2 regions of the Ruegeria sp. AB9 genome follow, and region 1 is predicted to be linked to the other one. Evidence: riboswitches for the same ligand, from Rfam matches in the RefSeq annotation. Region 1 holds a riboswitch; the other holds the start of a gene.
What was found. A riboswitch is a leader RNA that binds a small molecule or an ion and turns the genes downstream of it on or off. The one in region 1 is predicted to bind cobalamin.
Positions count from the first base shown of each region.

Region 2: linked by a shared signal. The riboswitch ahead of ACR0K5_RS18095 (DUF1636 family protein) and the one ahead of ACR0K5_RS18755 (DUF1636 family protein) in region 1 are both predicted to bind cobalamin.

Region 1 covers NZ_JBQGAA010000011.1:78,935-82,349, forward strand. The annotation lists gene ACR0K5_RS18745 (ABC transporter substrate-binding protein) at 1-931, opposite strand, end outside; gene ACR0K5_RS18750 (ABC transporter ATP-binding protein) at 944-1,720, opposite strand; gene ACR0K5_RS18755 (DUF1636 family protein) at 1,717-2,073, opposite strand; cobalamin riboswitch at 2,172-2,366, opposite strand; gene ACR0K5_RS18760 (D-lyxose/D-mannose family sugar isomerase) at 2,470-3,135, opposite strand; gene ACR0K5_RS18765 (carbohydrate kinase family protein) at 3,152-3,415, opposite strand, start outside.
Region 2 covers NZ_JBQGAA010000010.1:89,300-92,714, reverse strand. The annotation lists gene cobN (cobaltochelatase subunit CobN) at 1-794, opposite strand, end outside; gene cobW (cobalamin biosynthesis protein CobW) at 800-1,855, opposite strand; gene ACR0K5_RS18095 (DUF1636 family protein) at 1,852-2,232, opposite strand; cobalamin riboswitch at 2,325-2,530, opposite strand; gene ACR0K5_RS18090 (SLC13 family permease) at 2,757-3,415, opposite strand, start outside.

The DNA.
Region 1 (3,415 bases):
TGGCCCTTGCCATTTTTGCGATCGCTTCGATGTTTGCCGGTCCGGGCGTCAGTTCTTCGTACCGCAGGCCGATCCAACGTTCGTTCTTGACCGCGTCCGTTTGCGACATCACAGGATGATCTTTCAGAAACTGGAAGGTGTCTGCTGCTCCATTGCCGGACTGATAGTCGAGCAGAACCAGAAACTCCGGGTTAGAAGCGGCCACGGCCTCCCACGACGTGCGGCCCCAGCTTGTGTCCAGATCATGGGTCACGTTCTCACCCCCGGCAGCTGCAATCATTGCATCGGGAATGGCGAACTTGCCGGCGGTGAACGGAGCATCGGCGGGTCCGTCCAGCAGGAACACACGAGGTTTTTTCAGATCGGCTGTTTTTGCTTCGATGCTGGATAATTGGTCTTTCCAGCCGGTGATCAGTGCCTCAGCCTTATCCTCAACCTGCATGACCTTGCCCAGACGCAGAACGTCATCAAACAGCAGGTCCATGCTGGCCTCGGAGCGGTCCTTGTCGAGATGAACGCAGCTTTCGGTCAGAACCATGGTTTTGATTCCGAAAGGCTCCAGAGTGGCGGGCGTGACATCGCCGCCGGGTTTCATGCCATAGTACCAACCCGCAAAGAACAGATCGGGTTCGACGGCCACGAGGTTTTCAATGGTCGGATATTTAGGGGCAAGCTCTGGGATTTCGCCGCGCTGAGCATCAAAATCAGGGCTTGTTTTGTACCAACCAGTAATTCCGGTCAGGCCCACGATTTTGTCCTGCAAACCCAAAGCGAAAGCCATATCCGTCATGTTCATGTCATGCACGACCAGACGCTCGGGCGCCGTTTCAAAAACCAACGGTTCGCCGCAGTTATCTACGGTCACAGCATCCGCCGCCGCACCGCTAGCGAGGCCAGTGAAAAGAGCCACCGGCCAGAGTTTCTGCATCATTTTAAGCTCCTGTTATGATGACAGTTTTCGTTTTCGGATATCCAGCGCCGGGATCATGCGACCTTCATGTTGAAAGCACAGGTAATCCACGCCAAACGTGTCACGCACGCGATCAGGGGTCAGAACTTCGCTAACAGGCCCAAACCCTGTCAGGCGCGTAGCTTTCATCAACGCCACATGGGTGGCAAATTCCGGGATCATCACCAGATCGTGGACAATCATGACGACCGTCACACCCAGATCAGCAACCAGCGACAGCATGTGCCCCTTGGCGTCAGGGTCCAGATGGTTGGTAGGTTCGTCCAAAAACAGCAAAGACGGGTTTTGCGCCAGTGCACGCGCGATATGAGCACGCTGACGTTCACCACCTGATAATTGGCTCATCGGTTTGTTCGCGAAGTGAGACAGCTCGGTCGTCGTTAGCACCCGTTCCAGATCAGCCTTGTGCTGAGCCGCCGATCGGTCACCCTGAATCGGGATTTGCCCCAAGGCAACATAGTCTTGCAGGCGCATGCGTCCGTCCGGCATTTCCTGCTGGCCAACCACGGCAATGGATTGGGCGCGCTGGCGGGCGGACAGGTTGCGAAGACTTTGGCCTCGAATCCGAACATCACCCAACGCGATCCGCTCGATCCCGCACAGCAGTTTCAGCAGCGTGGTCTTCCCGGCACCGTTCGGTCCGGCAATTGCCAGAATTGAACCTTCGTCCAGACTGAATGACACATTTTTCAGTAAGACATCGCCGTTGAGGGCGTAATACTCCAGATCCTCAGCAACCAGAAAACTCATGACGCGCCCGCCAATGGCAAGGCGGGCATCCGCGATAAGGTCTTTGTAAAGAGGGCAGGGGGCCGATCCGACGCACTGGTCCAGCCATCGTCGCTGTCACCAAACTGGGTTGCAAAATCGACCAGCGCCGTCAGGTCGCCTGCCGTTTCAATATCACCAAATAGGTACTGAGCTTTGCCAGCGGCCTGAAAGCCAACGGTCATGGCCCGTTCACAACCTGCCATGCATGCAATCATCCGGGTTTCAAAACCGTCCGGAAGCTGAGCATCCAGCACTTTTTGCGCAGCCTCGGCTGGGATCGGCCCCTGACATGTCGAACAGATCAGAACGTAGTGATCAGAATAGTAGGTCATTGCCCTCTCCGTCTTTTGCCAGAGTCAGATCGGGGGCAAATACCGAAATTTCACGCAACCGCGCCATCAAGCCTCCTTCCGAGACGCCCCGCCTCGGGTTGGTTTACCATGCGATGGCAGGTCTCCTGACTTGCGGGTCACAGCTCGGCCCACCTTCCCAACCCTTTCGGATCAGTGGCACAGTGGCGTCGCTCTCCGCTTACAGTTGCGGGGGCAGTCACGGACTTGGCGCATTCCGGCGCCGCACCGTATTCCCATTTTCATCCCTTACGGAACCATCCCGATCAGCTAGTCTGGCGACGCAAGACTTGTCAAGCGGCAGAAAGATCGGGGGCTGGATCGCATTGCGAGCGTTGGGTCTGTCTTCCTGTTTGCGCGACTCTATCCAAAATGAGGCTAATAGTCTGACACAAGAAGAAAATCCGGCTTAGCATCTTCTTCGATTTTAGAGAACCGAGGGATCGGGTCTTCAAACACATTATCCGTACGGTCATCATTCACAGTCGAAACCTCACCTATGAGGCAATCGCCATGTTCGGCCCAGAAGGCATGCCAGACGCCGGGCATCAATGTCACGCTTTGCCCCGGCTTAAGTCGCAAATGCTCTCCGGGTTGCAAGGTAACAGGGCAGGCATCGCTCGGGACCGTCACCGGATTGTTCCGGTCAATTCCGCCGCTTGGATCCGACGCATAGATTTCCAGAACCAGATCGCCACCACCCCGGTTGATGATGTCTTCCGCTTTGACAATATGCCGGTGCATCGGCGATAGCTGTTGATCTTTCGAAATCAGCAGCTTTTCCGCATAGAGCATCCCACGACCGGATGTGAGATCACTCACTTCACCGTTTCGAAGGGTGAACAGGAACAAGCCAAGCTTGTCGAACCGGCCTTGAGCGTAATCGGTAATATCCCACCCCAATCCGCGACTACGGATCGTTTCGGCCACAGGGCTGCGCATTTGCTCCGGCGACCAATCCGCAAAGGGTGGCAACACGGCACCGAAAGACTGAATGAACGCCTGTGCCTCGGATTTGATGCGGTTGATTTCTGATCGTTTCATTGTGCCATTCTACCGATCAAAGCTCATGCGCCCAAGGTGGTTCGGCCCCGGCTCGTGACACAGTCACAGCGGCAACGTCAGCGCCCAATGCCATGGCCGCTCGCAAGCTTTCCGCGGTCATGTTTCGTAGCCCTGCTTTAGTGAGATGCCCCGCGCGGCTAAGCTGGGTCAGGACACCAGCGTTAAACGTGTCACCTGCGCCGACTGTATCAACAACTTCGACAGGCTTCACCGGAACCGAGACCTCTGAACCATCTGCCAGATACCCGTTGGCCCCGTC
Region 2 (3,415 bases), on a different contig from region 1:
TTGATAATTGCGGATGGGTTCAGCGCAACAACCTGTTCCCGCAGCCAGTCGGCGGCTGCAGGGGCCTTGAGCGACGGAGCAAACAGGCCCACTGCATCGAACCCGCGGGCGCGCAGGCTTCGGATCAAGGCCGCTACCGGAGCGGTGTCCGCCGAAGTCAGATAAGCACGATAAAAGGTGACGAGAATGCGTTTCCGATCGCCTTCGAACGCTTTTTCCGCCGGGATTACGCCTTGATCAGGACACCAGACACCGCATTCAGGCAGCGTTTTGGCCCCCATAACAGGTCCTGCATAGAGCCCCGCTGCCAGAGCCATTTGCGCCAGTGCAGCCTGGGCCGCGACCTCGCCACCCGTGTCGCAAAGATGCGACAGGCGTCGCAGGGTCGAGACGGGCAGGGTGGAATAGTCATCCAGCCGGTTATCCTCGCGCCCGTCCGCTGGTAAAACGGCCAGGGCGATGCCCTTAGATTGGGCCAACGCCAGAACCTGTTGAAGGCCGTAAGACCAATAGGGCACGCCGCCGATCAGTCGTATCAGGATGCCTTTGGCACCTTCGAGCGTCTGTTCGACATAGGTATCGACCGACAGCGGGTGTTTCAGCGCCGTCAAATTTGCCAGCCGCAAGGTCGGCATACGTCCCTCAGGCCCGCCACCACGATGCCAACCTGCCGCGAAAGCGCCAAGGTCACTATCGGAGAACGACAGCACCACCAGATCCGCCGGGCTTTGGCCCAGATCGGTCGGGGTCTCGGTTTCCTCGAGCCCGTGGCTTTCGCGGAAGACGACGTGCATGGGTTTTACTCGGCTGCCTCGGTCACGCCCACGAGGATATCGCGGATTGCGGCTTCTTTGATGTCATCATGCTCGGCGATCACGACCAGACGCGAGCGGCGTTCCTCGCCGGGCGCCCAAGGGCGGTCATACTGATGACGGACGCGGGCACCGACAGCCTGAACCAGCAGGCGCATGGGTTTGCCCTGAACGGCGGCATACCCTTTGACGCGCAGGATGTTCAGCTCATTGGCCAGACGTTCGATATTGGCAACAAGTTGGGCCGGGTCGGTCTGTTCAGGCAGTTCGACAATGATGCTTTCGAAATCGTCATGCTCGTGGTCGTGGTGACCGTCGTGGTGGCTCGGCCGGGCGTCCATGTCATCTTCGGCGGCAGCCTCAAGGCCCAGCACGACGCGTACGTCTACGGCACCTTCGGCGACTTCAACCACCGGCAGCGGGCGCGGGGCTTCGGCTGCGATGACCTCTTTGGCCTTTGCGACACCTTCCGGGCCGGCCAGATCCGGCTTGGTCAGCAAGATGATGTCGGCACACGAGATCTGATCCTCGAACACTTCGGAGAGGGGCGTTTCATGGTCGATCGAGTCATCGGCCAGGCGCTGGGCGTCCACAGCCTCGACATTCGGAGCAAACCGACCGGCAGCGACGGCCTCGGCATCCGCCAGCGCGATCACGCCATCAACGGTGATTTTCGAGCGGATATCGGGCCAGTCAAACGCTTTCAACAGTGGCTTTGGAAGCGCCAGTCCCGAGGTTTCGATCAGGATGTGATCGGGGCGCGGCTCCAGCGCCATCAGTGCCTCGATGGTTGGGATGAAATCATCGGCCACCGTGCAGCAGATGCAGCCGTTCGCCAGCTCCATGATATTTTCTGCTGGGCAATCAGGGATGGCGCAGGATTTCAGGATGTCGCCATCGACGCCCACATCGCCAAACTCGTTGACCACAACGGCAAGGCGCTTGCCTTGCGGGTTCTGCATCAGGTGCTTGACCAGCGTGGTCTTGCCGGAGCCCAGAAAGCCGGTGATCACAGTGACGGGGAGTTTTTCAAGAGTGCTCATTTCGGGGCTCCAATCGGGGGAATGCGGGCTGCGCAGTTTTTGCGGAAATGTTCGGGGCGTTCACGCCATTTGACCAGGCCATCCTCGGTCGCGAGGTACTTCGTGGCACCCTCCACGATGGTCTCGACATGGTCGGTTTCGTTGAGGTGCTCGTACACGAAAGTCCAGCGATCCGGACCTCCGCGCAATACGATGGAGCAGCCTTCGTCACAGTTCGACAGGCACTCTACGGCTTTCAGGGTGATGCCCTCGGGCAGGTCAGCTTGCTCAAGCGCCTTGTGCAGCAACGTGCCAGGCCGCTGCGCGTCATCTTCAACAGGCGACCCGCGCCGGCAGGTGGTACAGACCAGCAACTCGACTGGTGTAGTTTCGGTCATGTCTCTCATCCCCCCAAATCCTCTTCGCGGGGGACGGGGTTTCATGCGGGCCACGATTGGTCACGGACCCGACACCGGAACACCCCGCCCGGTTTCAACTTCGGTTGTTGGCAGGTCTCCCGGCTTGCAGATACCAGAGGCGGGCCTCTGTCGGATGTCCCGCCTTCCCGGCCTGTGGCCAGTGGCATTGGGCACCCTCTCCGTTCACGGTCGCGGGGGCGGCTGCGTTTGGCGGTAAACCCGTTGACGCATTCCCTTTTCATCGGCTGTCGCCGACACCAACGAAAGGGACATGCGGCACCGCTGGCCTGCTTGTCAAGCGAGTCGCGCGTAACATTTATGCCGAGGGAGAAAAAGCGACCTCTGGACGGCGATGGGCGGCATCGTGTGCAGGGGATTAGTCTGGGATGAGCCCGGCGATTATCAACATCTTATGGAGGGTAGCCCACCGTGATGACGGGTTGCCTTAGCTGAGCCTTTTTGAACGAGGGAAAAGGCCATCGAATACAACCGATCTTTTCGCCTTAATATATGAGGTTGATCATAACCAGCGAGACGACCAAAAACAGAGCCGTCATAACTCCGCCCGAGCGCACGAAATCCATCACTTTGTAACCTGCCGGCCCCATGATCAGCGCGTTCACCTGATGGGTTGGAATGATGAAGCTGTTCGAGGTGGAGATGGCGACTGTCAGAGCAAAGACGGATGGGTTCCCTCCTGCCGCCACCGCAATCGACACTGCAAGCGGCACGAGCAGGACCGTAGCCCCGACATTCGACATGACCAGCGAAAAGGCTGTAGCCAGAATGGCGATACCGGTTTGCAGTGACCAGAGCGGCCAGCCGTCCAGAATTACCATGATCTGCTGCGCAATCCATGCAGCGGTGCCAGTGTTCTGCACGGCTTGCCCCAATGGTATGAGGCAGGCAAGCAGGAAAACGGTGTTCCATCCAACAGCCCGGTATGCCTCATCCACGCTCAGCACCCGTGTCAGCATCATGCCTGCCGCTCCGGTCAGCAGGCACAGCGAAAGCCGGACATCTGTGAATAGAATCAAGGACAGTGAAATGGCAAAAAATGCCAGCGCCCAGCCGACCTTCTGCGGCCTCAGCTCGTCTTGTGGAAAGTCAGTCGTCACAACAACAAAATCCGGATCACGCTTGATCCGCATCAGGTTGTCCC